DNA from 3 places in the Kitasatospora sp. NPDC058162 genome. Region 2 is predicted to be linked to each of the others. Evidence: riboswitches for the same ligand, from Rfam matches in the RefSeq annotation. Region 2 holds a riboswitch; each other region holds the start of a gene.
What was found. A riboswitch is a leader RNA that binds a small molecule or an ion and turns the genes downstream of it on or off. The one in region 2 is predicted to bind cobalamin.
Positions count from the first base shown of each region.

Region 1 (10,273 bases), on a different contig from region 2:
GTTGAGGCTGGCGGCCTTGACCGTGACCACGCTCCACCCGGGGCGGGCCTGCGGCTCGGGGAGTTCGCCCAACTCCAGCCCGCTGAGCGGGTCGTCGGCGTCGATACGGGCGGCATAGGCAGCAAACATGCCCCGGACACTAGCCGGGACGGCCGGGGCCGGGAACCACGCGTAGGTGTGACGCGTGTCCCGGCTGCTATTCCCCCGCTCGCCTCCGGGGCGCTCCGACCCGGTGCCGACGGTCGGCGCTCCCTCGCTCCTTCGTCGCTCCCTCGCGCTCTCCCTTTCGGCACCGGCGCGCCCCTTCGGCTCGGGGGGGCGGGGGAGCGGGCCGTCGTGGCCGGCGCGCTCCCCCGGCCCCGGGGGCTGGTGCCCGATCGTCAGATCCGGGCGACGCCCTCGGCGCGGGCGGCCTCGGCCACGGCCTTGGTGACCGCCGGGGCGACCCGCTCGTCGAACGGCGAGGGGATCACCTTCTGCGGGGTCAGCTCGTCGGCCACCACGGCGGCCAGCGCCTTGGCGGCGGCCAGCTTCATGCCCTCGGTGATCCGGGAGGCCCGCACCTGGAGGGCACCGGCGAAGATGCCCGGGAAGGCCAGCACGTTGTTGATCTGGTTCGGGAAGTCGCTGCGCCCGGTGGCGACGACCGCCGCGTACTTGTGCGCGACCTCGGGGTGGATCTCCGGGTTGGGGTTGGCCATCGCGAAGATGAACGCGCCCTCGGCCATGGTCGCCACGACCTCCTCCGGCACGGTGCCGCCGGAGACGCCGATGAACACGTCGGCGCCGGCCAGCGCGTCGGCCAGCGAGCCCTTGAGCTCCGAACGGTTGGTCAGCTCGGCGATCTCGGCCTTGACGTCCGTCAGGTCCTCGCGGCCCCGGTACACCACGCCCTTGCGGTCGCAGACGGAGACGTCGCCGATGCCCGCCGCCAGCAGCATCTTGGCGATGGCGATGCCGGCCGCGCCGGCGCCGGAGATGACGGCCCGCAGCGCGCCGATCTCCCGGCCGGTCACCTTCGCGGCGTTCCACAGGGCGGCGGTGGTGACGATCGCGGTGCCGTGCTGGTCGTCGTGGAAGACCGGGATGTCCAGGGCGTCCTGGAGCCGGCGCTCGATCTCGAAGCAGCGCGGGGCGGAGATGTCCTCCAGGTTGACGCCGCCGAAGGACGGGGCCAGCCGGACCACCGTCTCGACGATCTCGTCCACCTCGGTGCAGGCGAGCGCGATCGGCACCGCGTCCACCCCGCCGAACTGCTTGAACAGGATGGCCTTGCCCTCCATCACGGGGAGCGAGGCCTCCGGGCCGATGTCACCGAGTCCCAGCACGGCGGTGCCGTCGGTGACCACCGCGACGGTGTTGGACTTCCAGGTGTAGTCGTTGACCAGCTCCGGCTGCTCGGCGATGGCCGTGCAGACCCGGGCGACACCGGGGGTGTAGGCGAGGGACAGGTCGTCCGCGTCGCGCACCGGCACGGTCGCCCGGATCTCCATCTTGCCGCCGCGGTGGAGCGCGAAAACGGCGTCGACCGGATCGTCGGTGTCCTGGGTGCTGCTGATGATCTCCGCTGCCACGATGACCTCTTCGTCATTGTTCTGGCGAGGTGCGCGGCCGACGGACTCGGCGCCCCGGCCGTAAGCCGGAAACCGGGTACGCCGAAGCGGACCCGGGGTCGGGGCGGGGGCGCTGCCGTCGGGTGGCGCCCTCGGATGAGGGTTTTTATGGGGTCTTGTGTTGTCCGCTTGTGCTACCGGGCCGAGCGTAGGTCGGACCAAGGCATCGCACCTATGCCTTTTCGTCCTCGTCACGCGCAGTTCATCGCCGTGCTGTCGCGTCGGCTGGGGCCCGGTGTCGGAAGCGCCGGGCTCCGGCGGCGGCAACGGCGCTGAGGCACGCGCACCCGCAAGTGTGAACGCAGATCCGTAGGGGATCGGTGCCCCGGATACGGAGCCACGTGATGACTTCCGGTCCTGAGCACCCCGAGCCTGTCGGGGCTCGTCGGTCTGGTTCGAGCGTTCGGGGGTCACCCGGTACCGAATTCTGACACACCCGCCGCCGGGCCCGGCAGGGTGGGATGGCAGGATCGCTTGTCCGCCGTTCGGCGTACACCGGCGCGCCATCGCGGTGACAACGGTTCCGCCCTCAGGAGCAACCCTCATGCCTCACCTCCCCCATGCCCGCCGCCCGGCCGTCGCCGCGGCCGCCCTGGCCGCCGCCGGCGCCCTGCTGCTCACCGGTTGCGGCGGTGGCGGGCAGGCCACCGCCGACGACCCGGTCAAGGACGTCCGCGCCAAGCTGCCGAAGGCCCAGCGCTCGGCCGGCGTGCTGCGCATCGGCATGGACGTCAACTACGCGCCGGTGGAGTTCCGCGGCCCGGACGGCAAGCCGACCGGCCTCGACCCGGAACTCGCCGCCGCCCTCGGCCGGATCCTCGACGTGCGGATCGAGTTCGTGGACACCCCCTTCGACAAGCTGATCCCCAACCTCCAGGGCAAGCAGTTCGACGTGGCGATGTCCGCGCTCAGCGACGTGCGCGCGCGCCGCGAGGGCCTGGACGCCGACGGCAAGCAGGTCAACCCGGGCGTGGACTTCGTCGACTACTTCATCGCCGGCACCTCGATCGTCGTCCCGAAGGGCAACCCCAAGGGCATCAGGACCCTGGACGACCTGTGCGGCCGGACGGTCGCCTTCCAGCAGGGCACCACCCAGGACGAGATCGCCACCCGGCAGATCGCCGTCTGCGCCCGCACCGGCAAGCAGCTGACCGTGCACCGCTTCGACACCGACGCCAAGGCGCTGGCCGAGGTCTCCGCCGGCACGGCCGTGGCCGGCCTGAACGACTTCCCGGTGGCCGCCTACGCGGCGAAGACCACGGACGGCGGCAGCCGCTTCGAGGTGACCGGCGCCCAGTCCACCTCCAACCCGTACGGCATCGCGGTCCGCAAGCAGGACACCGAGCTGCGCGACACCCTGTCCAAGGCGGTGGACCAGCTGATCCGCGGCGGCGAGTACGACAAGATCCTCGCCAAGTGGAACGTGAGCGCGGGCGCGGCGCAGAACGCGGTGGTCAACGGGGGCATCTGACCCCCGCGGGGCGGCGGGGCGCGGGCGGGGCCGCGGGGCAGCGGCGGGGCGTCCGGGAAGAGCACAGGCGGATCTGCATACTTATACGCAGGGTGACAGGGGCACGCGATCCGTCCGAATAGCGGACAGCACGTGCCCTCGTTATCCGATTTTGATCTGGATGAGGGCCACCTGACCGTCATCAGATGGCAGGATTCCCCCCATCTCGGATCGAGCCGACCACCGGTCGAGGCGGTTCAGGTCGACGTCCACCTCGGCGGAGGGTTGGCGGAAGCAGTACCCGGCACCACCCTGGGCGGCCCCCTGCGCCCAGCCAACTGCACCACCCGGCAACGCACGTACGACGACGTACAGCGACGAACCATCCGTACGGCTCCGTACGGCCAGCTGCCCCGGTGCGCCGCTCCCGCGGCGCGCTCCGCCCGATTTCTCTCCCCAGGAGGAGATCCCCCTCATGACCGCCCGTACCCAGCGCACCCGCCTCTTCGCGGCCGGCGTGGCTGCCGTCTCCGTGTCCCTCGTGCTGACCGGCTGTGGCAGCAGCAAGTCGTCGTCCGGTTCCTCCGCCGGCGCCAACCCGAACGCGACGGTCCCCGCCGTGACCGCCGACGCGTCCCTGGCCGCCCTCATCCCGGCCGACGTCAAGTCCGCCGGCAAGATCGTGGTCGCCACCGACGCCTCCTACGCGCCCAACGAGTTCAAGGACGACAAGGGCGCCATCGTCGGCATGGACGTGGACCTGGCCAACGCCATCGCCAAGAAGCTGGGCCTGACCGCTGACGTCCAGAACGCCACCTTCGACGCGATCATCCCGGGGATCACCGGCAACAAGTACACGATGAGCATGAGCTCCTTCACCGACACGAAGGAGCGCGAGGCGTCGGTCGACATGGTCACCTACTTCAGCGCCGGCACGGGCGCCGCGGTCAAGAAGGGGAACCCCGACAAGATCGACCCCAAGGACCTCTGCGGCAAGAAGGTCGCCGTCCAGACCGGCACCACGCAGGCCAAGGACATCACGGACACCATCAACCCCGCCTGCACCAAGGCCGGCAAGCCGACCGTCCCGAACGACGGCGACAAGTTCGACCTCCAGACCGACGTCACCCAGGCCCTGGTCTCCGGCCGCGACCAGGTCATGCTGGCCGACTCCCCGGTCGTCGACTACGCGATCAAGCAGACCAACGGCCAGCTGGACAAGGTCGGCGACGTGACCGACACCGCCCCGTACGGCATCGTCCTGCCGAAGGGCTCGCCGCTCTCCAAGGCCGTCCAGGGCGCCGTCCAGTCCCTGATGGCGGACGGCACCTACAAGAGCATCCTGGAGAAGTGGGGCGTGCAGGCGGGCTCGATCGACAAGTCCGTCATCAACGGCGCCACCAGCTGATTCCGCCGTTCTGACCACAACCCCTGAGGCCACACAGTGAACTCTTCCGACCAGGGGTCGGTTCCCCCGGGACGGCCCGAAACCCTCAAGGCCGTCCCGGTCCGCCACCCCGGACGCTGGGTCGGGGCAGCAGTCGTCGCGCTCCTCGCGGCGATGCTGATCCACGCCCTCACCACGAATCCCCAATTCCAGTGGGACGTCGTCGGCAAATACATCTTCGACTCCTCGATCCTGCACGGCCTCGGCGTCACTCTCGAACTGACCTTCCTCTCCATGCTGATCGGCGTCTCGGGCGGCGTGATCCTCGCGATCATGCGCCTGTCGCCGAACCCGGTGCTGTCCAGCACCGCCTGGTTCTACATCTGGGTCTTCCGCGGCACCCCGGTCCTGGTCCAGCTGCTGTTCTGGAACTTCCTGGGCACGCTGTGGGCCAACATCTCGATCGGCATCCCGTTCGGCCCGGCCTTCTGGTCGCAGCCGACCAACGAGGCGATCCCGCTGTTCGTCGCCGCGCTGCTGGGCCTCGGTCTCAACGAGGCCGCCTACATGGCGGAGATCGTCCGCGGCGGCATCCAGTCCGTGCCGCTCGGCCAGACCGAGGCCGCGCACGCGCTGGGCATGAGCCAGTTCAACACCATGCGGCGGATCATCCTGCCGCAGGCCATGCGCGTGATCATCCCGCCGACCGGCAACGAGACCATCTCGATGCTGAAGACCACCTCGCTGGTCTCGTCGATCGCCCTGGAGGAGCTGCTCCGGGCCGGCCAGAACATCTACTCGCGCACGTTCCAGACCATTCCGCTGCTGATCGTCGTCAGCATCTGGTACCTGCTGATGACCTCGATCCTCACCGTGGTCCAGTACTACATCGAGCGCCACTACGCCCGCGGCGCCAACCGGGTGCTCCCGCCCACGCCGCTGCAGCGGCTGCGCCGCCTGTTCGCCGGTCGGCCCGTCCCGCCGGCGAAGGACGACGTGGTGCCCGGCCTCGAAGGAGGTGGCCACGTATGACCGATCTGACGAAGCCGCAACCGCAGGACGCCACGGGCGTCCCGATGGTCGAGGCGCAGGGTGTGCGCAAGTCGTTCGGCCTGGTGGAGGTGCTCAAGGGCATCGACCTGGAGGTCAAGAAGGGCGAGGTGTTCGTCCTGGTCGGCCCCTCCGGGTCCGGCAAGTCGACCTTCCTCCGGTGCATCAACCACCTGGAGAAGATCAACGGCGGCCTTCTCTCGGTGGACGGCGAACTCGTCGGCTACCAGATGCGGGGCGGCCGACTGCACGAGCTGAAGGACCGCGAGGTCGCGCAGAAGCGCCGGGACATCGGCATGGTGTTCCAGCACTTCAACCTGTTCCCGCACATGACCGCCATAGAGAACGTCATCGAGGCGCCGGTCCAGGTCAAGGGCGAGACCAAGGCCGCGGCCCGTGAGCGCGGGATGGCCCTGCTGGAGCGGGTCGGCCTGGCCGACAAGGCGAAGAACTACCCCTCACAGCTCTCCGGCGGCCAGCAGCAGCGCGTGGCGATCGCCCGCGCGCTGGCCATGAAGCCCAAGCTGATGCTCTTCGACGAGCCCACCTCGGCGCTCGACCCGGAGCTGGTCGGCGACGTCCTGGACGTCATGCGCGGCCTGGCCGAGGAGGGCATGACGATGGTGGTCGTCACCCACGAGATGGGCTTCGCCCGCGAGGTCGGCGACGCGCTGGTGTTCATGGACGGCGGCGTGGTGGTCGAGTCCGGCAACCCCCGCGAGGTGCTCACCAACCCGCAGCACGAGCGCACCAGGGCCTTCCTCTCCAAGGTGCTCTGAGCCCGCACGGTCGGCGCCCGGCAGGCAGTTCCTGCCGGGCGCCGACGTTTTCCCCGGCCGGGTAATAGGCTGGAAGCGCCCAGCCCGTTACCGAAACAATCCGGGCCCGTTACCGGAACAATCCGGGCCCGTTACCGAAACTCTTGGAAGGACCGCCGTGGAGCTCGCCTCGTACGCCGATCTCGCCGTTCGGCTGGTGAACACCGAGGAACCCGAGCGCGGCACCGACACGCTGACCTCGGTGGACGCCGTGCGCGCCCTGTTCTCCGACTCGTCCCGCGCCGCCGCGCTGGCCGACGAGTCCGACGTGCCCCGGCTGCGGGCGGTGCGGACCAGGCTGCGCGGGGTGTTCGAGGCCGCCGCGGAAGGGGACGAGATCCGGGCCGTCGACCTGCTGAACAGCCTGCTGATGGAGTACCCCGTCAGCCCGCTGGTCTCCGGGCACGACTACCTGGACGACGCCGGCCGGCCGCGCTGGCACCTGCACCTGGCCGACAACTCGCCGACTGCCACCGCGCACTTCAGCGCCGTCGCCTGCATGGGCCTCGCCGTGCACCTCACCGAGCTGGGCGCCGACCGGCTCGGCATCTGCCAGGCCGCGCCGTGCCGCAACGCCTACCTGGACACCTCGACCAACCGCTCCCGCCGCTACTGCTCCGACCGCTGCGCGACCCGCGCCAACGTCGCCGCGTACCGGGCCCGCAAGCGGCAGGAGGCCGAGGCGGCGCTCAACGCCGGGCAGTAGAACCGGGCCGCCTCAGAGCTCGTCGACGAAGACCCCGAAGCGGCGGGCCAGGCCCGGCACCCGGGCCAGCCGGGGGCCGAGCAGCAGCCGCTCCAGCCCGCGGCCCGGCGCCAGCCAGGCCGGGCTCGGGCGCAGCCGCAGCAGCACCCGGCCGAGCACCAGCTCGTCCGGGACCGGGCCGTAGCTGCGGCTGTCGCTGTCCACCGGACGGTTGTCGGACAGCAGCCACCAGCCCTTCGGGCGGCGCTCGGCGGCCCGCTTCACCACCAGCAGGTCCTGCTGGAGGGGGTGGCGGAACAGCACCACCGCACCGGGCCGGATCGGGGCGCCGTAGCGGACCAGCAGCTGGTCGCCCTCGCGCAGGGTCGGGACCATCGACGGGCCCGCCACGTCCACCAGCCCGAACGGCACCGCGCCGACCCGCGTGCCGCCCTGCGGCTCCGTGCTCCGCGCCATGGCTCCTCCTCCCGGACCGACCGCCCCCAGTCTGCCGTACGGACCGTCATCTGTTCGATGTCCGGATTACCCCGGTTACGGGTCCGTCTTTCGTCCTAGGCTGCCTGCCCGATCGCGAAACCCGGAGGCCGGAAGGGTAATCTCGGGCGCGGGAAGACGATCTAAGGAAGGACTCCCATGTTCTCTCGTCTGTTTGCACCGCGTGCCACTGCTCACGCCCACTGCGACCTGCCGTGCGGTGTCTACGACCCGGCGCAGGCCAAGCTGGAGGCCGAGTCGGTCAAGGCCACCCAGGAGAAGTACCAGGCCAACGAGGACCCGCACTTCCGCGCCCGCGCCGTCATCATCAAGGAGCAGCGCGCCGAGGCCGTCAAGCACCACATCTCGGTGCTGTGGAGCGACTACTTCAAGGCCCCGCACTTCGAGAAGTACCCGCAGCTGCACCAGCTGATCAACGACACCCTGAAGGCCGCCTCGGCCGCCAAGGCGTCCACGGACCCGGCCACCGGCCAGGCCCTGCTGGACCTGATCGCCGAGGTCGAGAAGATCTTCTGGGAGACCAAGCAGGCCTGAGCCTGACGCGTCGCCACCCGGCCGCCCCCGTCCGCACCGTCGGACGGGGGCGGCCGTGCGTTCACCCGCCCCCCAGCTCAGGTAAGGGTTGCCTGCCCTGAGTGGCTGTTATGCTGCCAGGGCGTCCGAGGGGGAAGTCCGGTGAGAATCCGGCGCTGACCCGCAACGGTGAGCACGACCCGCAGTCCCCGGGGCCCGTGCCAGCCCGATCGCCCCCGGCCGCTGAACTCCCGACAACTCGCCGCGGACTGCGAGGGGAAGGCGCCCGGGCACGCCCCCGGCCGGCGCCCGCCCCGGCACACCCTGCGGCCCGAGGCAAGGCGCGCCCGCACGTGAGTGACCCCGTTCGCCGAATACCGACCGTCCCCCTCGCCCTCGGCCTCGCCGCCGCCCTGGCGGTCTCCCTGGTCTGCGGCGTCGCGTTCGGCTCCTCCGGGATCGAACTACCCGACGTCCTGCGACTGTTGGGCGCCGGGCTGACGGGCGGACGGCTGGACCCGGGCGACGCGGCGGCGTACGCGATCGTCTGGGAGCTCCGGCTGCCGCGCACCCTGCTGGCCGCCGTGGTCGGCGGCGGACTCGCCGCCACCGGGGTCGCCGTCCAGGCCCTGGTCCGCAACGCCCTCGCCGACCCCTTCGTGCTCGGCATCTCCTCCGGCGCGGCCGTCGGCGCCAACGCCGTCCTGCTGCTCGGCGCCTTCGCCTCGCTCGGGGTGTGGGCGATCTCCGTCTCCGCGTTCGGCTCCGCACTGCTCGCCATGGTGCTGGTCTACCTCGCCGCCCGCACCGCGTACGGGCTCACCCCGCTGCGCCTCGTGCTCACCGGCACCGCGCTCTCCTACGGCTTCTCCGCCCTCACCACCCTGATGGTCTTCTCCGCCGACCACGCCGAGGCCGCCCGGGACGCCATGATGTGGCTGCTCGGCAGCCTGGGCGGCGCGACCTGGGGCTCGGTACCGATCGCCGCCGGGACCGTCCTGGCCGGACTGGCCTACCTGGCCTGCGCCGCCGGGCGGTTGGACGCGCTCGCGATGGGCGACGAGACCTCCGCCTCGCTCGGCGTGGACCCGGACCGGCTGCGCCGGGAACTGTTCACGGTCACCGCCGCCGTCACCGGCACCGTGGTCGCGGTCAGCGGGGCGATCGGCTTCGTCGGGCTGCTGATGCCCCACCTGGCCCGGATGCTGGTCGGCGCCGGCCACCGCCGGGTGCTGGTGGTCGCACCGCTCGCCGGGGCGCTGCTGCTGGTCTGGGTGGACATCGCCTCCCGCACCCTGCTGGCGCCCGCCGAACTGCCGGTCGGGGTGTTCACCGCGGTGCTCGGGGTGCCCGCCTTCCTGCTGATGATGCGCCGCCGCGGCCAGGCCTTCGGGGGCGGGCGATGACTGCCCCGACCCCTTCGACCGGCGCGGAGGAACTGCGCGTCGACGGCGTCTCGGTGGAACTGGCCGGCGCCCGGCTGGTCCACGAGGTGAGCCTGGCGGCCGCCGCCAGGCAGGTGATCGGACTGATCGGCCCGAACGGCAGCGGCAAGTCGACCCTGCTGCGCTGCGTCTACCGGGTGCTGCGCCCGGCCGGCGGGACCGTCCGACTGGACGGCGACGACCTGCACGCGCTCACCGCCCGCGACGCCGCCCGCCGGGTGGCCGCGCTGACCCAGGAGCACCCCGCCGAGTTCGAGTTCACGGTGGCCGAGGTGGTCGCCATGGGCCGGCTGCCGCACCGGCGCGGGCTGGGCGGCAGCCCGACCGCCGAGGACCGGGAGCGCTGCGCCGCCGCGCTGGACCGGGTCCGGGCCGGGCACCTCGCCGAGCGCGCCTTCCCGAGCCTGTCCGGTGGCGAGAAGCAGCGGGTGCTGATCGCCCGCGCCCTCGTCCAGGAACCGCGCCTGCTGGTGCTGGACGAACCCACCAACCACCTGGACATCGCGCACCAGTTGGAGGTGCTGGCGCTCGCCCGCGAGGCCGGGCCGACGGTGCTCACCGCGCTGCACGACCTCAACCTGGCGGCGGGCCACTGCGACCGGCTGTACGTGCTGGCGGCCGGCCGGATCGTCGCCTCCGGCGAGCCCGGCGAGGTGCTCCGCCCCGAGCTGCTGGCCGAGGTGTTCGGCGTCCGGGCCACCCCGGTCCGGCATCCGGGGACCGGCGCCCTCCAGCTGCTGTTCGACCGCCTCGCCTGAGTCCCCCGCCGAAGCCCCCGCATCCCCGAGACTGCTCC
Region 1 covers NZ_JBHVUS010000034.1:72,215-82,487, reverse strand. The annotation lists gene ACFVXG_RS37220 (zinc-binding dehydrogenase) at 1-129, opposite strand, end outside; gene ACFVXG_RS37215 (NADP-dependent malic enzyme) at 381-1,574, opposite strand; gene ACFVXG_RS37210 (ABC transporter substrate-binding protein) at 2,158-3,084, shown strand; gene ACFVXG_RS37205 (ABC transporter substrate-binding protein) at 3,539-4,471, shown strand; gene ACFVXG_RS37200 (amino acid ABC transporter permease) at 4,625-5,482, shown strand; gene ACFVXG_RS37195 (amino acid ABC transporter ATP-binding protein) at 5,527-6,279, shown strand; gene ACFVXG_RS37190 (CGNR zinc finger domain-containing protein) at 6,437-7,024, shown strand; gene sodX (nickel-type superoxide dismutase maturation protease) at 7,037-7,480, opposite strand; gene sodN (superoxide dismutase, Ni) at 7,658-8,053, shown strand; cobalamin riboswitch at 8,142-8,289, shown strand; gene ACFVXG_RS37175 (FecCD family ABC transporter permease) at 8,386-9,438, shown strand; gene ACFVXG_RS37170 (ABC transporter ATP-binding protein) at 9,435-10,235, shown strand.
Region 1: another riboswitch for cobalamin. It lies ahead of ACFVXG_RS37175 (FecCD family ABC transporter permease); the one in region 2 lies ahead of metE (5-methyltetrahydropteroyltriglutamate--homocysteine S-methyltransferase).

Region 2 (10,273 bases):
ACTCCAGGACGGGCCCGTACGCCAGGACATGACGGCCCGTGAGGTCACCGGGGACGAGAAGGCCGAGTGGTGGGAGCGCGCGGTCGCCGCGTATCCGGCGTACGCCGAGTACCAGGAGAAGACCGACCGGGTGATCCCCGTCTTCGTCCTGGAGCCCGCGCGCGGGCCGGGCGCCTCCTGACGCACAAGGGGGCGGCGAGGGCGGCGCGTTCAGCCGTGCGTTGAGCGGCGCGTTCAGCCGTGCGTTCAGCCGTAGGGGACGACGGCGACCGGGCAGTGGACGTGGTGGATGGCGGCGTGGGCGACCGGGCCGAGGTGGTGGTGGCGCAGCGGCACATGGTGCAGGCGGCGGCCGATGACCAGCAGACGGGCGGTGGCGGCCGCGTCGACGAGTTCGACGGCGGCCTTGCCGCGGACCAGGTCGGCGGTCACCTCCACCTCGGGGTGGCGGGCGCGCAGCGGGGCCAGGGCCTCGGCGAGGCCGGTCCGCTCGACGCCGGCGACTTCGCCCTCCAGCCCGCCGATGGCGTCGAAGGCCATGTACTCGCTGCCGGCCGGCCGGGCCCAGACGTGGACGACCCGCAGCGGCGCCGAGCGCAGGGCGGCGGCGTGGAAGGCGTAGGCCAGGACCTGCTCGGTCGGGTGGGCCAGGTCGACGCCGACGGTGACGGCGCCCTCCGGCTCGTCGTGGTCGGCGCGGACCAGCACCACCGGGCAGGCGGCGCGGCGCAGCACCTCCTGGCTGACCGAGCCGACCAGGAAGCCGCGCAGGGTGCCCAGCCCGCGGGAGCCGAGCACCAGCACGGCGGCGCGGTGCGAGGCGGCCTCCAGGGCCTCGACCGGGTCGGCGGACACGGCGGCGGAGGAGACCGGGAGGCCGGGCGTCAGGGCGGTGAGTGCGGACTCGCGCTCGGCGAGGTGGGCCAGGGCGCGGTGGTAGGTCTGGTCGCTGCCGACCACGTCCCGCTTGGGCAGGGGCCAGGCCTCCAGGACTTCGAGCGGGAGGCCGCGGCGCTGCGCCTCGTGGGCGGCCCACCCGGTGGCGGTGAGGCTCTCGGGGGAGCCGTCGAAGCCGACGACGACGGGGCCGGTGGAGGGGCTGGTGGGCGCGGGTCCGGTCACGGGGTGCTCCTCGGGTTCCGCGGCGCGGGGAGGGCCGTACCCGGCCGTCGGGGCCGCCTCGGGTCTGCGACCCCCAGTATCGGCGGTGGCCGGGGGCAGCACCTCTCGGGGCTCTCGGGATTCCTCGGGGCCGGGGTCCGACGGCGGCGGCAGGAAGCCGTCGGCGAGGGGTTCGCCGGTGAGGGCGGCGTCGACCCGGGCGCGGATGTGGGCGAGGGTGGTCGGGCAGGCGAGCGGCTGGTCGCGGTGGCAGTTGAGCATGTGGGTCAGGACGGCCGCGGCGTGCTCCAGGCGGCGGGCGCGGGCCAGCATCCCGGCGCGCTGGGCCTCCAGCAGGGCCCTGCGCTCGGCGGCCTGCCCGCTGGCCAGGACGGCGGCGGTCCCGCTGACCGGGATCATTCCGTCCACGTGCCAGAGCTGGACCAGGGCGAGGCGCTCCAGCGCCCGGCGGTCGTAGTACCGGACCCGGCCGCGCCGGGTGGTGGGGGCGACCAGGCCGCACTCCTCGTAGTAGCGCAGGGCCGGTACGGAGAGGCCGAAGGCCGCCGAGACCTCGGTGATCGAGTGGAGTTCCGACATCGGTGGCCCCTCCCCGGGCTTGCGCTCAAGCGCACTTGAGCGAGAACGCTTAGGCAAGCCTAACTTCCCGCTATTCGAAGGGTGCGCCCGCCCATGACACCGACGACCGCCACCACGGTCCGCACGAACCCACCGACGCCGACGCCGACCCGCACCGCGCCCGCCTCCGGCGCGCTGCTGGTGCTCGGCTTCGTCCTGCTCAGCCTCAACAGCCGGGTCGCCTTCGGCCAGGTCGGCCCGCTCGCCCCGGTCGCGGGCTGGGGCGCGGGCACCGTCACCGTGCTCGCCCTGATACCCCCGCTCTGCATGGGCCTGTTCGCGCCGCTGGGCGCGCTCGCCCGGCGGCGGCTCGGCGAGGAGCGCGGGCTGTTCTGGGCGAGCGTGCTGCTGGTCGGCGGCGCGGTGGTGCGGACGGCGGGGATGCCCGGGCTGTACCTGGGCACGGCGTTGGTGGCCGCGGCGGTGGCGGTGGTCAACGTGCTGATCCCGGTGTTCGTCCGGGCCCGCTTCGCGCCCCGGCGGATCGGCACCATGATGGGCGTCTACGCGCTGTCGATGGGCGCCGGTTCGGCGGTGGTCGCCGCGCTGGTCGCGCCCGTCGCGGGCGCCTGGTCCTGGGAGGCGGCGATCGCGCTCGCCGTCGTCCCGGCGGTGCTCGCCGCGGTGGGCATGGCCCCGCAGCTGCGGGCCGACCGGCCCGCTCCGGCCGTCGGCGCCCCCGGGGTGCGGCGCCCGGTCGGCCGGACGGCGCTGGCCTGGAGCCTGACCGCCTACTTCGGCATCCAGACCCTGGTCTTCTACGCCACCCTGGCCTGGCTGCCCACCATCCTGGTCGGCGCGGGCGTGAGCCGGACCACCGCCGGCACCGACCAGGCGGTGATGATCCTCGGCCTCGCCGTCGGCGGCTTCCTCGCGCCCACCCTGGCCGCCGCCCGCCGCGACCAGCGCCCGCACATCCTCGGCGTGGTCGCGGTCTGTGGGCTCGGCTTGCTCGGCCTGCTGCTCGCCCCCGCCGCCGGGGCGCCGGCCTGGGCCGGGATCCTCGGCATCGGGATGGGCGGCGGGCAGGCCCTGGCCGGGGTGCTCTTCACCCGTCGGGGCACCGACCAGGACCACGTCGCGGCGCTGTCCACCATGGCCCAGACCGGCGGCTACCTGATCTCCGCCGTGGGCCCCGCGCTGGTCGCCGTCCTGCACGGCGGCACCGGCTCCTGGACCGTCCCGCTGCTCGCGCTGATCGGTCTGCTGCTGGTCGGCGCGGTGCTGAGCATGCGGGCCGGTCATGACGGCACGCGCGGCGCGGAACAGGGCTGAGGAATTCTCCGGGGCGCTGTCACACTCGGGCGCCGGGATCCGTCGGGTCAGTGAAAGCACGATCACTCGAGAGGAACACCACCGTGAGCACCGACCTCACCACCCGTACGATCACCGCCGAGATCCCGATGCGCCCCCGACTGGCCACCGACCCGACCGAACTCGTCCCCGAACTCGCCGACGTCTCGGCCGCGTTGTTCCGAGCCGTCGGGAACCGGTCGATCCCGCGCACCGTCATCAGCCTGGTCCAGCTGCGGGCCGGACAGATCGCCGGCAGCACCTATCTGACCGTCCTGCACACCGGGTTCCTGCGCAAGGCCGGTGAGTCGGAGGAGCGGATCACCTCGGTGGCCACCTGGCAGGACTCCCCGTACCTGACCGCCCCCGAGCGGGCGGCCCTCGCCCTGGCCGAGGCCGTCCTGCAGCCCAGCCCGCACGGCGAGCGGGTGTCGGACGAGCTGTACGCCGAGGTCGCCGCGCACTACGACGACAAGGCGCTGACCACCCTGATGCTCGCGATCGGCCAGGTCAACTTCTTCACGGCGATCGCCCTGATCGCCAAGCCCGTCCCCGGGAAGGCCTTCACCGACCCCTGGGCCTGAACGAGCCCTGGGGCCTGAGCGGCTCACCGAACCGACCGGCCCGCCGAGCGCTTCGCTCGGCGGGCCGGTTCCGCGTTCAGCCCGCTGCGAGGAGGCCGGAGACCAGGGCGCGCAGCCCGTCGCGGTAGGTGTCCTGGGCGGTGAGGGGCTCCCAGTGGGCGGCGACCTGGGCGAGCCGGGGGTGCACGGCCGGGTCGAGGCCGGCGAAGACCTGTTCGCGGTAGGTCGGGCGGTCGTCGTCGGTGCGGCGCCTGGCGGCGGTCGTGCGGACCACGATCTCCCCGGCGGTGTAGTACCAGATCGCGCGATAGCCCTGGGCGGCGCGTTCCGGGGTCAGGCCGCAGCCGACCAGTCCGTCGACGATCTGCTCGACGAACCACAGGGCGTGGGTGGAGAACAGGTCGTCGGCGGCCAGCACTTCGACGATCCAGGGGCAGGCGGCGAGCGCGTCGTGGATCGCCGCGGCCGCGGCGAGGACCCGTTCGCGCGGGTCGGCCGGCAGCTCGACGGGGTGGAGCGTGCGGGCGGCGTAGTCGTCCAGCAGCAGGACGAGCAACTCCTCCTTGTTGCGGACGTGGTGGTAGAGCGCCATCGGGGTGCTCCCGATGTCGGTGGCCAGGCGGCGCATGGTCAGTCGCTCGACGCCCTCCTCGGCCACGATCCGGCGGGCCGTCTCGACGACCTCCTCCCGGGAGATGCGGGGAGGCCGGCCGGTGGCCTTGCGGGGGGCGGGGGAGGGCTGCTGCATGCCTCCATCATGCCCCGCCGCGATGCCCCGCTGATCACCGGTGAGCTGCGCCGCTCTCCGGCGGCTCGACAGCGGTGAGCCTCCGGGGGTACTTTCCTTACATGTATAAAAACTCGCGAGGCCGACCCGGCCTGGTGCTCGCGGCGGTCACCGTCGCCCAATTCGTCTTCGCCCTCGACATGTCCGTGGTCAACGTCGCGCTGCCCGCGATCCGCGACGCCCTGGGCTTCGCCCCGCTCGACCTCTCCTGGGTCGTGCACGTCTACGCGCTCACCTTCGGCGGACTCCTGTTGCTCGGCGGCCGCGCCTGCGACCTGTACGGGCGGCGGCAGTTGCTCGTGCTCGGCCTCGCCGTCTTCGGACTCTGCTCGCTCGCGGGCGGGCTGGCGCAGCAGCCCTGGCAGCTGGTCGCCGCCCGAGCCGGGCAGGGCCTGGGCGCCGCGGCGGCCGCCCCGGCCGCGCTGGCCATGCTCACCACCGCCTTCCCCGAGGGCCCCCGGCGGGTCCGCGCCCTCGGGGTGTGGAGCGCCGCCAACGCAGCCGGGGGAGCGCTGGGGGTGCTGGCCGGCGGACTGCTGACCGAGTACGCCAGTTGGCGCTGGGTCATGCTGGTCAACCTGCCGATCGTGGCAACTGCCCTCGCACTGCTGCCCGGTGACGCGGCCGTAGGCGGGGTGGCGCAGCCCGTCCGGCAGGAACGGCGGGAACAGCGGGAGCGGCTCGACGTGCTCGGCGCCGTGCTGGCCACCGGGGGAGTCGGGCTGCTGGTGTTCGGCGTCGTCCGCACCGACGTCCAGGGCTGGGGCTCCCCTGCGACCCTGGGGACGCTCGCCGCCGCCGGTGCGCTCCTGGTCGCCTTCGTGCTCGCCGAACTCCGTTCGCCCGCACCGCTGTTGCGGCTCGGACTGGTGCGCAGCCGGTGGGTCGCCGGGGCCAACCTGCTGGTGTTCCTGGCCGCCGCCGGGCAGTTCGCGGCCTTCTACTTCGTCTCGCTCTACCTGCAGCAGGTCCTCGGTCTGGGCGCCGCCGCCACCGGTGCCGCGTTCCTGCCGTTCTCCGCCGGGCTGGTCGCGGGTTCCCTCCTCGCGACCCGGATCACGGCGAACCGCACCCCGCGGGTGGCCCTGGTGCCCGGGGCCGTGCTGGCCGCCGTCGGGCTGGGGTGGTTCGCGCTGATCAGCCCGGGCGGCGGCTTCCTCACCGACGTCCTCGGCCCGTCCCTGGTCACCAGCGTCGGCACCGGACTGGTCCTCGCCCCGGTCGCCGCCGCCGCGACCACCGGCGTCGCACCCCGCGAGGCCGGCGCCGCCTCCGGCCTGCTCAACAGCTCGCGCCAACTCGGCGGCTGTGTAGGCCTGGCGGCCCTGGCCACCCTCGCCGCCCACCGCACCGGCACGGCCACCGACCCGGCGGCCCTCAACGACGGGTACGCCCTCGGGCTGGCCGCCGGCGCCGTGCTGTTCGGGCTGGCGGCGGTGGTCGCCGTCACCGTCCTGCCACGCCGCCGGGCCGCCGGGGCGGAGGTCCGCCCGCTCGACTCCGTAGCACCCCGACTGGAAGGAACGTCCTCATGACCACCCACCCGATCGCTGCCGTCGACCTGTTCGCCTCGGCGCTGCACTTCCGCCCCGACGGTGAACTCCGGGCCACCGAACGGCGGATGAGCGGAGGCGGAGACCCGGAAGCCTGGCAGATCGCGACCTTCCACGTGGAGACCGACGCCGACGTCCACGCCGACCACTGGGAGATGCACCCCGAGGCGGAGGAAGCGGTGTGCTGCCTGGCCGGGGGCGTCCGGGTCTACCTCCGGCCGGTGGAGCCCGGCGCCGCCGAGGAGTTGGTGCGGCTGCCGGCCGGCAGCGCCGTCATCGTCCCGCGCGGCCGCTGGCACCGGCTCGAACTCGATTGCCCCAGCGACCTGATGTCGATCACCCTGCGCACCGGGACCCGCCTGGAACTGCGAGCCGCCGAGCGCTGAGTTCTTTCGCCCCGAAGGTGGAGGTCGCGGGGTCGGTGAGGGCGGGGGCGCAGTCCTTCACCCGCCGGGCCCGGCGGGTGAAGGACTGCGGGGCGCGCGCTACCGCTCGTAGACCATCTCGGGGAAGCGCGGCGACGGGCCGTCCAGGAGGTGGTCGTCGTGGCCGCGCAGCCAGCGGTCGAAGAACGAGGCGACGTACGAGCGGGTGGCCAGCACCGCGCGGTCCGGACGGATGTCGCCGACGTCCTCGGTGAGCTGGTCCCCGCTGATCGCGCCCTGGCGGGCGAGCTGGGGCAGCAGTGACTGCGCGTCGGTGTAGGAGCCGTGGCGGGAGCCGGTGAGGGTCACGTCGGCGTGCCAGCCGGTGCTGTGCTGCCACAGGGCGTCCCAGCCGGGCTGCTGGTGGTAGCTGCCGGAGTCGGGGTTCTGGGTGCCCATCAGCAGGAAGGGCCGGTTCAGGCCGTCCGCGGCGACGGTGGGCAGGGGCAGCTGGATTCCGGAGCCGTCGGCGCGGGGGAAGTGCAGCTGGCCGTCGAGGTTGATGCCGACCTTGAGGCGCGGATCGTCGTGCATGGTCTGCAGGGCCGCGGAGCCGCCCCCGGAGTGGCCGACCATGCCGATCCGGTCGAGGTCGAGGGAGGCGCCGAGGCCGGCCGGCAGCTGCGCGTCCTGGCGCAGGCCCGTGAGCTGGTCCAGGACGAAGCGGGTGTCGTCGACCCGGGCCTGCAGCATCTTGCGCAGCAGCGCGCCGTAGTCGAGGCCGGGCTGGCTCATCAGCGTGGGGAAGACGGAGGTGGCGAGGTCCCCGTCGGGGAAGGCGACCTCGGAGGCCTCGTAGGTGTGGTCGACGGTGACGACGACGTAGCCGCGCGAGGCGAGGTCCTCCACCAGGCCGGTGCCCCAGGTGCGCGGGTCGCCGAAGCCCGCCTCGTACAGCACGACAGGCCGCTTGCCGCCGGGCAGGACGGGTGCGTCCGTGCGGGCGTGGGTGCGGATGCCCGCCCAGTCGGTGCGGCCGGGCTCGAACTTGGCGTTGAGCTGGCCGATGCTCCCGGCGCTGCCGAAGTGCTCGGCGGCGGCGGGGAGCATGTACGGCGCGCGGTCGTCGCCGGTGGCGGGCCGGGTGGTCGGGTACCAGAAGCTGACCATCAGCTTGCGGTGCTGCCCGGGCTTCCAGGGGTCGTCCCGGCCGTCGTCCGTGAGCTGCAGGGCTGTCGTGCCGATCGGGTACGGCCCGGTGGGCTGCGGCAGCCAGGCCCTGGCCTGCCGCTCGGTGCCCCGCCCCTGCGCCGCCACCGCACCCGGCGCGCCGACCACACCCACCACCGCGGTCGCCGCCAGCAGCACCGCCGCCACGGCCCGTCCTCGCCCGCTCATCGCCGTTCCTCCTCGTTCGCTTCCGTCTTCGCTTTCAACACGGGCGACGCTACGGCCGAGTACGGGCGGAAACCGTCATACCGGGGTGCCAAGTCCCGCTGTAGTACCCCGGTATGACGGCATCCGGCGCTACGGCTGCGTCCGTCGGGCTGACGTTGTCTCAGTATGCGGACGATCGGGTGAATCCCCGGCCGGAAACCGGCGGACTGCCCGTAGGGTGGCCGGTGCAGTTGGTTCGCCCCGTCCGCCAGGCGGGGTGTCGTAAGAGGGAACCCGGTGACGCCTTTCGACTGGCCAGTCCGGGACTGCCCCGCAGCGGTGAGTGGGAACGACCGCCGTCATACGCACTGGACCCGGATCGGGTCTGGGAAGCGACGGCCAGTAGGTGTCCGTCCTGGAGATCGGGACGGGCGGGCCCGCGAGTCCGAAGACCTGCCACTGCCCGTGCGCGACCGTTCGCGCGCGGCCATCCGGTGACCTCGAGGGCGGGTCGGCGACCACACCTGGCGGAGCCGTACCCGTGTGCGGGCGCCCGTCCGGTCCGTCGTCCCTTCGCGTCCTCGTCCCCGTCGCCGGGCACTTGAGGAAACAGGCTCGCGAAGGAGAGTCCCTTGACCACGAAGTCCGCAGCCGCGGCAACCCTCGCCACCGCGTACGGCTACCCCCGCCAGGGCCGGGGCCGTGAACTGAAGAAGGCGATCGAGGGCTACTGGAAGGGCGCCGTCAGCGCGGAGGCCCTGCTCGCCACCGCCGCCGACCTGCGCCGGGAGAACTGGGCGCAGCTCGCCGGGGCGGGTGTCCAGGAGGTGCCGACCGGCGACTTCTCGTACTACGACCATGTGCTGGACACCAGCGTCGCCGTCGGCGCGATCCCGGCCCGGCACCGGGCCGCCGTCGAAGTCGACGCGCTGGACGGCTACTTCGCCATGGCGCGCGGCACCCAGGACGTGGCGCCGCTCGAGATGACCAAGTGGTTCGACACCAACTACCACTACCTGGTACCCGAGTTGGGGCCGGACACGGTGTTCGCCGCCAACCCGGCCAAGGCGGTCGGCGAGTTGCGCGAGGCGCTGCTGCTGGGCCACGCCGCGCGCCCGGTGCTGGTCGGGCCGGTGACGTACCTGCTGCTGGCCAAGCCCGCGCCGGGCGTCGCCGAGGACTTCCAACCGATCACCCTGCTGGACCGGCTGCTGCCCGTCTACGCCCGGCTGCTCGCCGAGCTGCGGGCGGCCGGCGCGGAGTGGGTGCAGCTGGACGAGCCCGCGCTGGTCCAGGACCGCACCCCGGCCGAACTGAACGCGGCCGCCCGGGCCTACCGTGAGCTGGGCGCGCTGACCGAGCGGCCCAAGCTGCTGGTGGCCAGCTACTTCGACCGCCTCGGCGACGCCCTGCCCGTCCTGGCCAAGGCCCCGGTCGAGGGCCTGGCGCTGGACTTCACCGGCCCGGCCGCCGCCAACCTGGACGACCTCGCCGCCGTCGGCGGGCTGCCCGGCAAGCGGCTGGTCGCCGGGGTGATCGACGGCCGCAACATCTGGATCAACGACCTGGGCGCCTCGCTGGCCACCCTGGCCACCCTGCTCGGGCTCGCCGACCGGGTCGACGTCGCGCCGTCCTGCTCGCTGCTGCACGTGCCCCTCGACGCCGCCGCCGAACGCGACGTCGACCCGCAGATCCTGCGCTGGCTCGCCTTCGCCAAGCAGAAGGCTCGGGAGGCCGCCCTGCTGGCCCGCGGCCTGCGCGAGGGCACCGGGGCGATCACCGCCGAACTCGCCGCCAACCGCGCCGACTTGGCCTCCCGCGCCAACTCGCCGATCACCCGCGATCCGGCCGTCCGGGCCCGCGCCGCGGCCGTCACCCCGGACGACACCCGGCGCGCCCAGCCCTACCCCGTACGCGCCGAGGCCCAGCGCGCCCGGCTCGGGCTGCCGCTGCTGCCGACCACCACCATCGGCTCCTTCCCGCAGACCACCGAACTGCGGCTCGCCCGCGCCGACTTGAGTGCCGGACGGATCGACGCGGCCGCGTACCGGGAGCGGATGGAGGCCGAGGTGCGCGAGGTCATCGGGTACCAGGAGAAGGCCGGTCTGGACGTCCTGGTGCACGGCGAGCCCGAGCGCAACGACATGGTCCAGTACTTCGCCGAGCAGCTCACCGGCTACCTCGCCACCCGGCACGGCTGGGTGCAGTCCTACGGCACCCGCTACGTCCGGCCGCCGGTCCTGGCCGGGGACATCTCCCGCCCGCACCCGATGACGGTCGACTGGTTCCGCTACGCCCAGGGCCTGACCGGCCGTCCGGTCAAGGGCATGCTGACCGGCCCGGTCACCATGCTCGCCTGGTCCTTCGTCCGCGACGACCAGCCGCTCGCCGAGACCGCCCGGCAGGTGGCGCTGGCCCTGCGCGAGGAGGTGACCGACCTGGAGGCCGCGGGCGCCGCCGTCGTCCAGGTCGACGAACCGGCCCTGCGCGAGACCCTGCCGCTGCGCGCCGCCGACCGCCCGGCCTACCTGGACTGGGCAACCCAGGCCTTCCGCCTGGCCACCTCCGGCGTCC
Region 2 covers NZ_JBHVUS010000001.1:495,708-505,980, reverse strand. The annotation lists gene ACFVXG_RS02125 (nitroreductase family deazaflavin-dependent oxidoreductase) at 1-181, shown strand, start outside; gene ACFVXG_RS02120 (universal stress protein) at 247-1,701, opposite strand; gene ACFVXG_RS02115 (MFS transporter) at 1,795-3,015, shown strand; gene ACFVXG_RS02110 (carboxymuconolactone decarboxylase family protein) at 3,144-3,617, shown strand; gene ACFVXG_RS02105 (TetR/AcrR family transcriptional regulator) at 3,694-4,365, opposite strand; gene ACFVXG_RS02100 (MFS transporter) at 4,467-5,939, shown strand; gene ACFVXG_RS02095 (cupin domain-containing protein) at 5,936-6,343, shown strand; gene ACFVXG_RS02090 (alpha/beta hydrolase family protein) at 6,443-7,720, opposite strand; cobalamin riboswitch at 7,983-8,154, shown strand; gene metE (5-methyltetrahydropteroyltriglutamate--homocysteine S-methyltransferase) at 8,332-10,273, shown strand, end outside.

Region 3 (10,273 bases), on a different contig from region 2:
CGGTACGGCCGCCGAGCTGGACCGCGTCATCCTGGCCCGGCTGATGGGCATGCCGGTCCGCTGACCAGGCCAACCCCACTGGCCAGGGGCGCCGCGACCCTGTCGGGGGCGGCTGCGATGATGGACCGGTCCCGCCAGAACCACCCGGGGAGCTGACGCCCGTGCCGGAAGGCCACATCATCCACCGCCTCGCCGGCCAGAACCGGACGGCCTTCGGCGGCCGCCCGGTGCAGGTCTCCAGCCCGCAGGGCCGCTTCGCCGACGAGGCCAAGGCGCTCGACGGGCAGCTGCTCACCGGCGCGGAGGCCACCGGCAAGCACCTCTTCCTCGGCTTCGAGGAGGGCGGCTGGGTGCACATCCACCTCGGCCTCTACGGCGGCTTCACCTTCGGCACCGGCCCCGCGCCCGAGCCCGTCGGGCTGGTCCGGCTGCGGCTGGCCAACGACGACGGCTACGCCGACCTGCGCGGTCCCAACACCTGCGCGCTGGTCACCGAGGCCGAGAAGGCCGCCGTCGCCGCCCGCCTCGGCCCCGACCCGCTGCGCGCCGACGCCGACCCGGAGGCCGCCTGGCGCCGGATATCGGGCAGCCGCACGACCGTCGCCGCGCTGCTGATGGACCAGAAGGTGCTGGCCGGGGTCGGCAACGTGTACCGCGCCGAGGTGCTGTTCCGCCACCACATCGACCCGCACCGGGCCGGCCGCGACCTCACCCGCCGCGAGTGGGACGCGATCTGGGCCGACCTGGTCGCCCTGATGCACGAGGGCGTCGCCGCCGGCCGGATCGACACCGTCCGCCCCGAGCACACCCCCGAGGCGATGGGCCGTCCGCCCCGGGTGGACGACCACGGCGGCGAGGTGTACGTCTACCGCCGCGCCGCGATGCCCTGCCTGGTCTGCGGCACGGACGTGCGGACGGAGGAGCACGCGGCCCGCAACCTGTTCTGGTGCCCGACCTGCCAGGCGGCCTGAGGCGGATTCAGGCACCACGGACCGCCCGACGCCGTAGGCTGGGGCCCGGGCCGGTCGGAGGGAGCGGACGGGTGGACGGCTACGAGGTGTCCAACAGCTTGTCGGGTACGACGGTGCACGGCGATGTGATCCAGGGCGGGAACGTCACGGTGAACGTGGGGCCCAAGGATCGGATTCCGCATCAGGTGCGTCCTGCCCGCCCGACCTTCGTCAACCGGGAGCGCGAGCTCGCTGCCCTTGTGGCGGCGATCGGCCGGGTCGAGGAGCGCAAGCCCCGGATCGTGGCGTTCACCGGGCTCGGTGGGGTCGGGAAGACGGAGCTGATCGCCCATTTCGTGTCGCAGTACGGCGACCTCTTCCCCGGTGGGGACCTCTACGCCGATCTCGCGGCGTACCGTCATCTCGGCGGAGTCGACCTCAGCGAGGTCCTGGCCGGTTTCCTCCGGGAGTTCGGGGTGGCGGACGTCCCCGGCAGCATGTCGGAGCGGGTGGCGCGGTTCCGGACGATCACGGCTGTGCGGCGGGTGCTCGTGTTCCTGGACAACGTCGAGCACGCGGCCGAGGTCAGAGGGCTGCTGCCGGCCGGCGGTCTGGTGGTCGTCGCGGGCCGCCGACGGCTGCCGGGACTGAGCCTGGACGGTGCCGAGGTGCTCCAGCTCGATCCGCTCAGTTCAGCGGCCGGCGTGAAGTTGGTGCGCTGCTGGCTGGGTCCGGGCCGGGGGACCGACCAAGAGGTGGCCGAGCTGGTCGGGTTCTGTGACGGCCTGCCGCTGGCCCTGAACGCGGTGGGCTACCAACTGCTGGACGGCGAGCTGGAGATCGATCAGGCTCTGGCCGAACTCTCGGATCCGGCACGCCGGTTGGTGTCGCTGGACAACGAGGAGGGCGGGATCGACAGGATGCTCGACCCAGTCGTCCGGCGACTGTCCCCGCACGCCGAGGCGCTCTACCACCTGGTGGGTGTCAACCCGGGGCCGTTCGTATCAGCCGAGTTGGCCGAGGCGAGCGGGATCGATCGGGCACCGGACGGGCTGCGTGAGCTGCGCTCCGCGCACCTTCTGGACGACGTCGTCGACGACGGCCCGGGACGGCGCTACCGCGCTCATGACCTGGTCCGGTTGCACGCGCACGGGTGCGCCCGTGAGCTGCCCGAACGCCTCGAGCTGTTGGCCCGGATCGTCGGATACTTCCGTGGCCGCGCCGCGCTGGCGGACGCCCTGGTGCTCGGGGAGCGGTTCCGGCTGCAGGAGCAGTCCGGTGCGGGGCTGCCGGGGTTCGCTGACAAGAAGAGCGCGCTCGGCTGGCTCCGGGCCGAGCGGGCCAACCTGCGCGAGACGGTCCGGGCGGCGGCGGAGCAGGGCTGGCACGGCGAGGTGTGGCGGCTGTGCGAGTCGCTCTGGGCCCTCTACCACAGTGACAAGAACTACGGCGACTGGATCGGGACGCACCGGCTCGGAGTGGAGTCGGCGCAGTGGGACAACCGCCCGGACGCGGTGATTCGAATGCGCAACCAACTCGCCAGGGCCCATTACGAGTTGAAGGAGTTCCCGCTCGCCGCCGAGCAGGTGGCGATGGCGTCGGAGCTGCTGCCGCTGGTCGACGAGCCGCGGCTGAGCGGAGTGCTGTACGAGACCGACGGTCTGCTCTGCCTGGCCGACGGGCGTCCGGAGCGTGCGGTGGAGCTGTTCACCCTGGCCAGGGCGGCGAACGAGGGTGACCCGCACGGTGTGGTCGTGCAGAGCTACAACATCGCCCAGGCGCTGATCGCGGCCGGGCGTGCGGCCGAGGCGATCGGTGTGCTGGACGAGGCGGTGGTGATCGCGGAGCGCACCGACGACGAGCCGATGCTGATGCGGCTGCCGTTGGTGCGGGCTCGTGCGTACCGCGACCTGGGCGACACGGAGGCGGCCGTCCGTTGCGCGGAGGAGTGCGTGCGACGTGCGGCGGAACTTGGCCACCTCGCCAAGGAGCGGGAGGCGCACCGACTGCTGGTCTCGCTTGCGGGGGAACTCGGAGACGCGACGCTCGCGGCACGCAGCCGGGCTTGGCTCGGAGAGCCGGAGTCCTAGGCCGGCCGTGCCGTGAAGGCGACCCGGGTCAGGTGGGTGCCGGTGCGGATGGTGAGGCCGGAGTCCGGCAATCGGGCCGGTTCGCCGCCGTCGGAGAGCCACAGGACGAGTGCGGAGCCCAGGAGGAGCGGGTCCAGGAGCGGCTTGGTGGTGCCCCAGGATTCCTCGGCGTGCGCCTCCAGGAGCAGGCCGTCGGGCAACCGGAGCAGGTGGCGGGCCTGGCCGAGAGCGGCCACGAGCACGCCGGCGCCCGGCCAGTCCATGGAGGTTTCGGCGAGCCAGCGTTCGGCGGGTCGTTCGGCGCGGATCGTGGTGCGGGCCAGGACTTCCGCCGTGAACTTCAGCTCTCGGACGGGTTCCTCGATGCTCGCGACATGGAAGCCGCGGGAGAGGTGGTGCTCAGGGTCGATGATCGGGAATCGGCGGAGGCTGACTTCGGTGCCCCGGCATTCGCCCTCGACGTCGTAGGCCGTCGGCACTTCGGTGGGCAGGGAGACGGGATCCGGGTAGGGCCGCAGGGCCGGGGCCTTGGCCGGCCGGACGACGGTCGGCAGGAAGTCGTACAGCAGGCTGGTCAGGACCTCGCTGGACAGGCCGCGTTGGCCGAGCGAGCGGTCGGTGATCGACTGCAGTGCGGTCGGATCGTGTTTCGCCATGGCCCGTTCGATCTGGGCCAGCAGGTCGCCGTGGGGATCGAGCACGGGCGCGGCCTGACCGAAGGTGTAGGTGGGGGACTGCGGGTCGAGTTCGGCAGCGCCGGTGGTGACCAGCACGGTCGGGTGGCGCAGGGCCGCACCGTAGAAGGAGACCGAGCCGTGGTCGCCGATCAGGCAGTCGGCGGCGACGACGGTGGCCTGCCAGCCCTGGTGCGGGGGGATGAGCCGCAGCCCGGAGCGGGTGGCGGGGGCGAGGATCGCCTCCGGGTCGTGCTTTTCCCAGATGTTGGGGTGCAGGATCACCGCCACGGTGTACTCGTCGGCCGGGAGCTGGGCGACGAGCTGGAGCGGGAGGTCGAAGGCCTGGGCGAATAACGAATGTTCGCTCCAGGTGGAGTTGACCACGACCAGACGCCGCCCGTCGACGGCGCCGAGCATCTCGCGGTAGCGGTCCCGGGAGTCCTCGCTGTGCCGCATCCGGTCGTGACAGAGATCGCCGACCTCGCGAGCGCGGGGGAGGGCCTCGGGACACCATTGCGCGAGCCGGTCGAACTGCTCGGAGTGGCTGACTCCGATGACACTGGGGAACACCCGCCGCCGGTGGGTGAGTTCCCGCCGGGACAGACCGGCGGCGCTCGCTTTGTCACCGGTGGACTCGGTGACCAGGCGGTTGTAGCCGGCGCCGTGGGGGAGGACGACGAGCGGTGCGTGCAGGCGGTGCATGGAGGCGTGGACCGCGCAGGCGACGGCGAGGTTGAACTCGCGCCGGACGGCTTCCTCCCACGGCAGCACGGTGATGTTGCCGGGCAGGGTGCGGAGGTAGTCGTCGAGCCCGGAGGCGAACTGCGAGCCGGGGTTGACGGTGATGTAGAACCGGATGCCGTCCTGACCGCGCAACAGCATGAGCACGTCGAGGACCCGGGTGGCCGAGGTGAGCGTGCGAGTGACAGCGAGGACGCGCGCCGTGACCGGACGGGAATCCCAGCGTGAGTCGTCGGGCCAAGGCCGGGGCCGGAGGCGGATCAGCACACGAAGATCGTACTCATCCGGCTGCGCCCGCGGCGTGGTTTGCCGAGTGTCGGTCAGCCCGCCGCCGCGGTCGGCTCCTCGTGGGGCTCTTCGTGTTCGGCGGCGGCGCACTCGTCGAGGAGGGGGCGCATGGCGTCGTCCACGAGCCGGTAGCGCACCACGCGTCCGTCCTTGTCCCCGGTGACCGTGCCGGCCGTGCGGAGCAGTCGCAGGGCCTGGGAGACGGCGGGGTCGCGCATGCCGGTGGCGACGGCCAGGTCGCTGACGGCGAGCGGGCCGGCCCGGTGCAGGGCGAGCAGCAGGGCGAGCCGTCCGGGGTCGGAGAGCAGGGAGAACCGCTCGGCCCAGGAGCGGACGTGGGCGGTGTCCCCGATGGCGGCGATGGCCTCGCAGACCCGGTGTCCGTCGATGGTGCGGTGGCCCGCGCGGTCGGCCGGTACGAGATGCATGCGGACATTCTGGCAGCTCACGACCTGTGATCCTGGACACCTGCACAGGTGCGCAACCTTGCGAGGGTGGTGTCCTGCCCCTACGGTGTTCCCCGCCGTGGTGCTCGGGAATACCGGTGACGGACCCTCAACGGGTCCTGTTCCGGAGCGGCCCTCGCCACTGTGATCGGGGGAGAGAAGTCCGGACCCACGTGCCACTGGGCGCTTCGTGCGCTTGGGAAGGCGGGTCCGGAAGCCCCGTAAGCCAGGAGACCGGCCACGGCATCTCACGAAGTCATTCCACGAGGTGCTGGAGCGTGATCCGAAGATGACCCTGCCCGAAACCGCCGCGCCCGCCGAGGCCGGCGCCGCCCCCTCCGTACTGCCCACCTTCCGGTGGAAGCGCGAGGACACCGTCCGTACCGCCGGGCTGATGGGGGTGATCCTGGCCATGCACGTGGTGGCCTTCGGGACCCTCTTCTTCCTGGTGGCGCCCCACAACTACGCCGTCGGCACCCAGGTCTTCGGGGTGGGCCTGGGCATCACCGCCTACACCCTCGGCATGCGGCACGCCTTTGACGCCGACCACATCGCGGTGATCGACAACACCACCCGCAAGCTGATGGCGGACGGCAAGCGGCCGGTCTCGGTCGGCTTCTGGTTCGCCCTCGGCCACTCCTCGATGGTGGTCATCATGGCCGCCCTGGTGGCGGGCGGCGCCCAACTGGCGAACACGCTGATGGACGACGACTCGGCCACCCACAAGTGGCTCGGGGTGGTCGGCACCACGGCTTCCGGCGCCTTCCTCTACCTGATCGGCGCGCTCAACCTGGCGGCGCTGCTCGGCATCCTCAAGGTGTTCCGCTCGATGCGGGCCGGGCGGTTCGACGAGGCGGAGCTGGAGGAGCACCTCAACTCCCGCGGCTTCATGGCCCGGATCCTCAACCGGGCGACCCGCTCGATCACCCGGCCCGGGCAGATGTTCCCGGTCGGCATGGTGCTGGGCCTGGGCTTTGACACCGCGACCGAGGTCACCCTGATGGTGATGGCCGGTTCGGGCGCGGCGGCCGGGCTGCCCTGGTACGCGATCATCTGCCTGCCGCTGCTGTTCGCGGCCGGGATGAGCCTGTTCGACACCCTGGACGGGACGTTCATGAACTTCGCGTACCAGTGGGCCTTCTCCAACCCGGTGCGCAAGGTGTACTACAACCTGACCATCACCGGGCTGTCGATCGCGGTGGCCTTCATCATCGGCACCATCGAGCTGGTCGGCGTGCTGCACGAGAAGCTCGACCTGACCGACCCGGTGACCGGGTTCATCGCGGACATCTCGCTGGACAACGTGGGCTACGCGATCGCCGGGCTGTTCGTGGTGGTGTGGGCGATCGCCATCGCGTACTGGAAGCTGGCGGGCGTCGAGAAGCGCTGGACGCCCGCGAAGCAGTAGCGAAGGGGGTCACGCTGCCGCGAGCAGCAGCGTGCCCGCCACGGCGAGCCCGGCGCCGACCACCTGGACCGGGCGCAGCCGCTCCTTCAGCACCCCGCGCGCCAGCAGCGCGGTGACCACCGGGTAGAGCGAGGCGAGCACGGCGGCCACCGCCGCCGAGCCGCCGTGCGAGGCCATCGCGTACGCGGCGTTGCCGGCCACGTCGAGCAGTCCGATGCCGGTGAGCAGCGGCAGTCGGGAGCGCAGCCCGGGCAGCAGTCCGGTGGTGTCGGCGCCGCGCAGCGACCACAGCAGCGCGGCGCCGCCAACCACGATGTTGACGAGCCGCTGGACGCAGAGCACCAGCAGCAGCCCGCCGCCGGCCGAGGCCTGGGCGAGCAGGGACATGTTGGCGCCGAAGCCGAAGGCGGCGGCCAGGGTGAGCAGCAGGGCGGTGCGGGCGGCGGCCGGTCCGCCGCGCTCGGGGCCGCCGGCCAGCACCACGCCGGCCACCGCCACCGCGATCCCGGCCAACTGCGCCGGGCCGGGCCGCTCGCCGAGCGCGAGCCCGACGCCGACCGGCACCGCGACGCCGACGGTGGCCAGCGGGGACACCACGCCCATCGGGCCGAGGGCGAGCGCCCGGTAGAAGGCGAGCATCGCGAACGGGCCGATCACCCCGGCGGCGACGGCGTACCAGAGCGCGGGGGAGGCGTCGGTCCAGCCGCCGGTGGCCAGGACCGCGAGCAGCAGCACGGCGGCGGCCGCGGCCTGGGAGACGACCACGACGGCGAGTGCGGGCAGTCGGCGGGTGAGGAGGCCGCCGCCGAAGTCGGCGAGGCCGGTCAGCAGGCTGGCGGCGAGGGCGAGCAGGGCGGTCACCGGAGCGACCCGGGGAGCGGGGACGGTGGGGGTGAGGACAGCACAATGCACTCCGAAGTACAGTCGGATGGACTTGTTGCCGGAACGGCAGCGTAGTGCACTGAACTGAACTCGGCCGAACAATATTCTGTACTTCTCGTACGGTGAGACACCGGAGGACTGCCCGCGTGCCGGACCCCGACCTGGTCTCCCGGGCCCTCGCCCGGAACCTCAAGCGGCTGCGCGCCGGGCGCGGCCACACCCTGGACGCCCTCGCCGCCCGCTCCGGGGTGAGCCGCGGCATGATCGTCCAGATCGAGCAGGGCCGCACCAACCCCAGCGTGGCCACCGTGGTCCGGCTGGGCGACGCCCTCGGCGTCTCGATCGCCACCCTGCTCGACTACGAGGAGGGCCCGGACGTCCGGATCGTGCCCGGCGACCAGGCCGTCCCGCTCTGGAACGGGCCGGACGGCGGGACCGGCACCCTGCTGCACGGGATCGAGGCGCCCGGGCCGCTGGAGCTGTGGGACTGGCGGATGGCGCCCGGTGAGGAGTACGCCTCCGAGCCGCACCCGGCCGGGACGGTGGAGATCCTCCGGGTCGTCGAGGGCGAGCTGACCCTGGTGCACGGCGAGCGCGAGCACGCGGTGCCGGCCGGCAGCACGGTCTCCTTCGACGCCTCCTTCGCCCACGCCTACCGCAACGCGGGGGAGCGGGAGCTGCGGCTGACCATGGTGGTGTCGGTGCCGCCGCCGCGCTGAGGCCCCCTGCGCACACATGCCGAGAGCGGCGCCCCCTGGAGAAGGGGGGCGCCGCTCTCGGCATGTGGTCAGTGCCGGTCGCCGTACCGGCGGCGGAACTGCTCGACCCGGCCGGCGGTGTCGAGCACCCGGGACTGGCCGGTGTAGAAGGGGTGGCTCGCCGAGGAGATCTCGACGTCGATCACCGGGTAGGTGTTGCCGTCCTCCCACTCGACCGTGCGGTCGCTGGTGGCGGTCGACCGGGTCAGGAAGGCGAGGTCGCCGACCTTGTCGCGGAAGACGACCGGGCGGTAGGCGGGGTGGATTCCGGGCTTCATGGCGGGGCTCCTCCTGGGTCGGGTGTCAGCGCTCTTCGCGGAAGTCGACGTGCCGGCCCATGGCCGGGTCGTACTTGCGCAGGACCATCCGGTCCGGGTCGTTCCGGCGGTTCTTGCGGGTCACGTAGGTGTAGCCGGTGCCGGCGGTGGAGCGGAGTTTGATCACGGGGCGCAGTTCGCTGCGGGCCATCGGGCGTCCTCCTGGGGCCTCGGGGTGCGGGGTTCGCGGGGCTGGGTCGAAACCGTACACCGAAATGGATGTCATTTTCATCTGGTGTAACGTGACCTCCGTCCTGCCCATTCCCGGACGCCAGGGAGCACCCATGTCCGCCCACTGCCAGCTCACCGGCCGCCGGCCCGGCTTCGGCAACGCGATCTCGCACTCGCACCGCCGCACCCCGCGCCGCTTCGACCCCAACATCCAGCGCAAGCGCTACTGGCTGCCCAGCGAGGGCCGCTACGTCCGGCTCGTGCTGAGCGCCAAGGGAATCAAGACCGTCGACACCATCGGCGTCGAGGCCGCCGTCGCCCGCATCCGCGCCCGAGGGGGGAAGGTCTGATGGCCAAGCAGAGCAAGATCGCCAAGAACGAGCAGCGCCGCGTCGTCGTCGCCCGCTACGCCGGGCGCCGGGCCGAACTCAAGCGGATCGTCGCCCACCCCGGCACCGCCCCCGCCGAGCGCGCCGCCGCCCAGGCCGAACTCGCCCGCCAGCCCCGCGACGCGAGCGCCACCAGGGTCCGCAACCGCGACGCCGTCGACGGCCGGCCCCGCGGCTACCTGCGCGCCTTCGGCCTCTCCCGGGTCAACCTGCGCGTCCACGCCCACGCCGGACACCTGCCGGGCGTCCGCAAGGCGAGCTGGTGAGCGGCATGGACGGGACCAGGCTCCCGGTGGTCGTGGTCGCCGGGCTGCACCAGGACGAACGGCGCTCCGCCGTCGAAGAGTTGACGGCGGGCGCGGTGGACGCCGTGGTGCTGCGGCACGACCTGCGGGACGCCTCGCAGGGCCTCGTCCACCGCGAACTGCGCGACGCGGGCGGAGCGTTCGACACTGACTCGGTCCCGCTGGTGAACGACTGCGCCTGCTGCGCCCTGCGCGAGGATCTGCTGCCCCGGCTGCTGGCCCTCGCCGACGAGGGCCGGTACGGGCTCGCGGTGGTGGAACTCTGGGGCGGCAGCGACCCGCACCCCGCCGTCGAGGTGCTCGCCGGGGCCGAGGTGGACGGCCGGCCCATGGCGAGCGCGATCGAGCTCGCGGGCGTGGTCACCGCCGTCGACCCGGACCGGCTGATCGGCGAACTCTCCGTCCCCGACGAGCTGGTGGAGCACGGCGAGCACACCGCCGACCGGGACGAGCGCACCCGCGCCGAGGCGCTCGCCCACCAGGTCGAGTACGCCACCACCCTCGCCGTGCCGCGCGCCACGGCGCACGCGCCGGGGCTCGCCCTGCTGCGCCAGCTCCACCCGACGGCCCGGGTGGTGCGGCTCGGCACCGGCGCGCTCACCCGGGCCGCCCTCGGCGGCTTCGACGTGGCCGCCGCCCGCGACCGCGTCAACCCGGCGATCGCGCTGCTCCCCCAGGAGAGCGACGAGGCCGGGGTGACCACCCTGGTCTGGGAACGCCGCCGCCCCCTGCACCCGGAACGGCTGCACCGGGCCCTCGAACTGCTCGTCCCGGCCGCCCAGCGCAGCCGCGGCCGGTTCTGGCTCGCCAACCGGCCCGACCTGATGCTCGCCTGGGACGCGGCCGGGGCC
Region 3 covers NZ_JBHVUS010000010.1:120,062-130,334, reverse strand. The annotation lists gene ACFVXG_RS21345 (AAA family ATPase) at 1-64, shown strand, start outside; gene ACFVXG_RS21340 (Fpg/Nei family DNA glycosylase) at 162-971, shown strand; gene ACFVXG_RS21335 (regulator) at 1,043-3,040, shown strand; gene ACFVXG_RS21330 (hypothetical protein) at 3,037-4,599, opposite strand; gene ACFVXG_RS21325 (ArsR/SmtB family transcription factor) at 4,779-5,174, opposite strand; cobalamin riboswitch at 5,256-5,450, shown strand; gene ACFVXG_RS21320 (HoxN/HupN/NixA family nickel/cobalt transporter) at 5,482-6,600, shown strand; gene ACFVXG_RS21315 (EamA family transporter) at 6,610-7,461, opposite strand; gene ACFVXG_RS21310 (helix-turn-helix domain-containing protein) at 7,629-8,201, shown strand; gene ACFVXG_RS21305 (type B 50S ribosomal protein L31) at 8,270-8,518, opposite strand; gene rpmG (50S ribosomal protein L33) at 8,544-8,708, opposite strand; gene rpmB (50S ribosomal protein L28) at 8,842-9,078, shown strand; gene rpsN (30S ribosomal protein S14) at 9,078-9,383, shown strand; gene ACFVXG_RS21285 (CobW family GTP-binding protein) at 9,389-10,273, shown strand, end outside.
Region 3: another riboswitch for cobalamin. It lies ahead of ACFVXG_RS21320 (HoxN/HupN/NixA family nickel/cobalt transporter); the one in region 2 lies ahead of metE (5-methyltetrahydropteroyltriglutamate--homocysteine S-methyltransferase).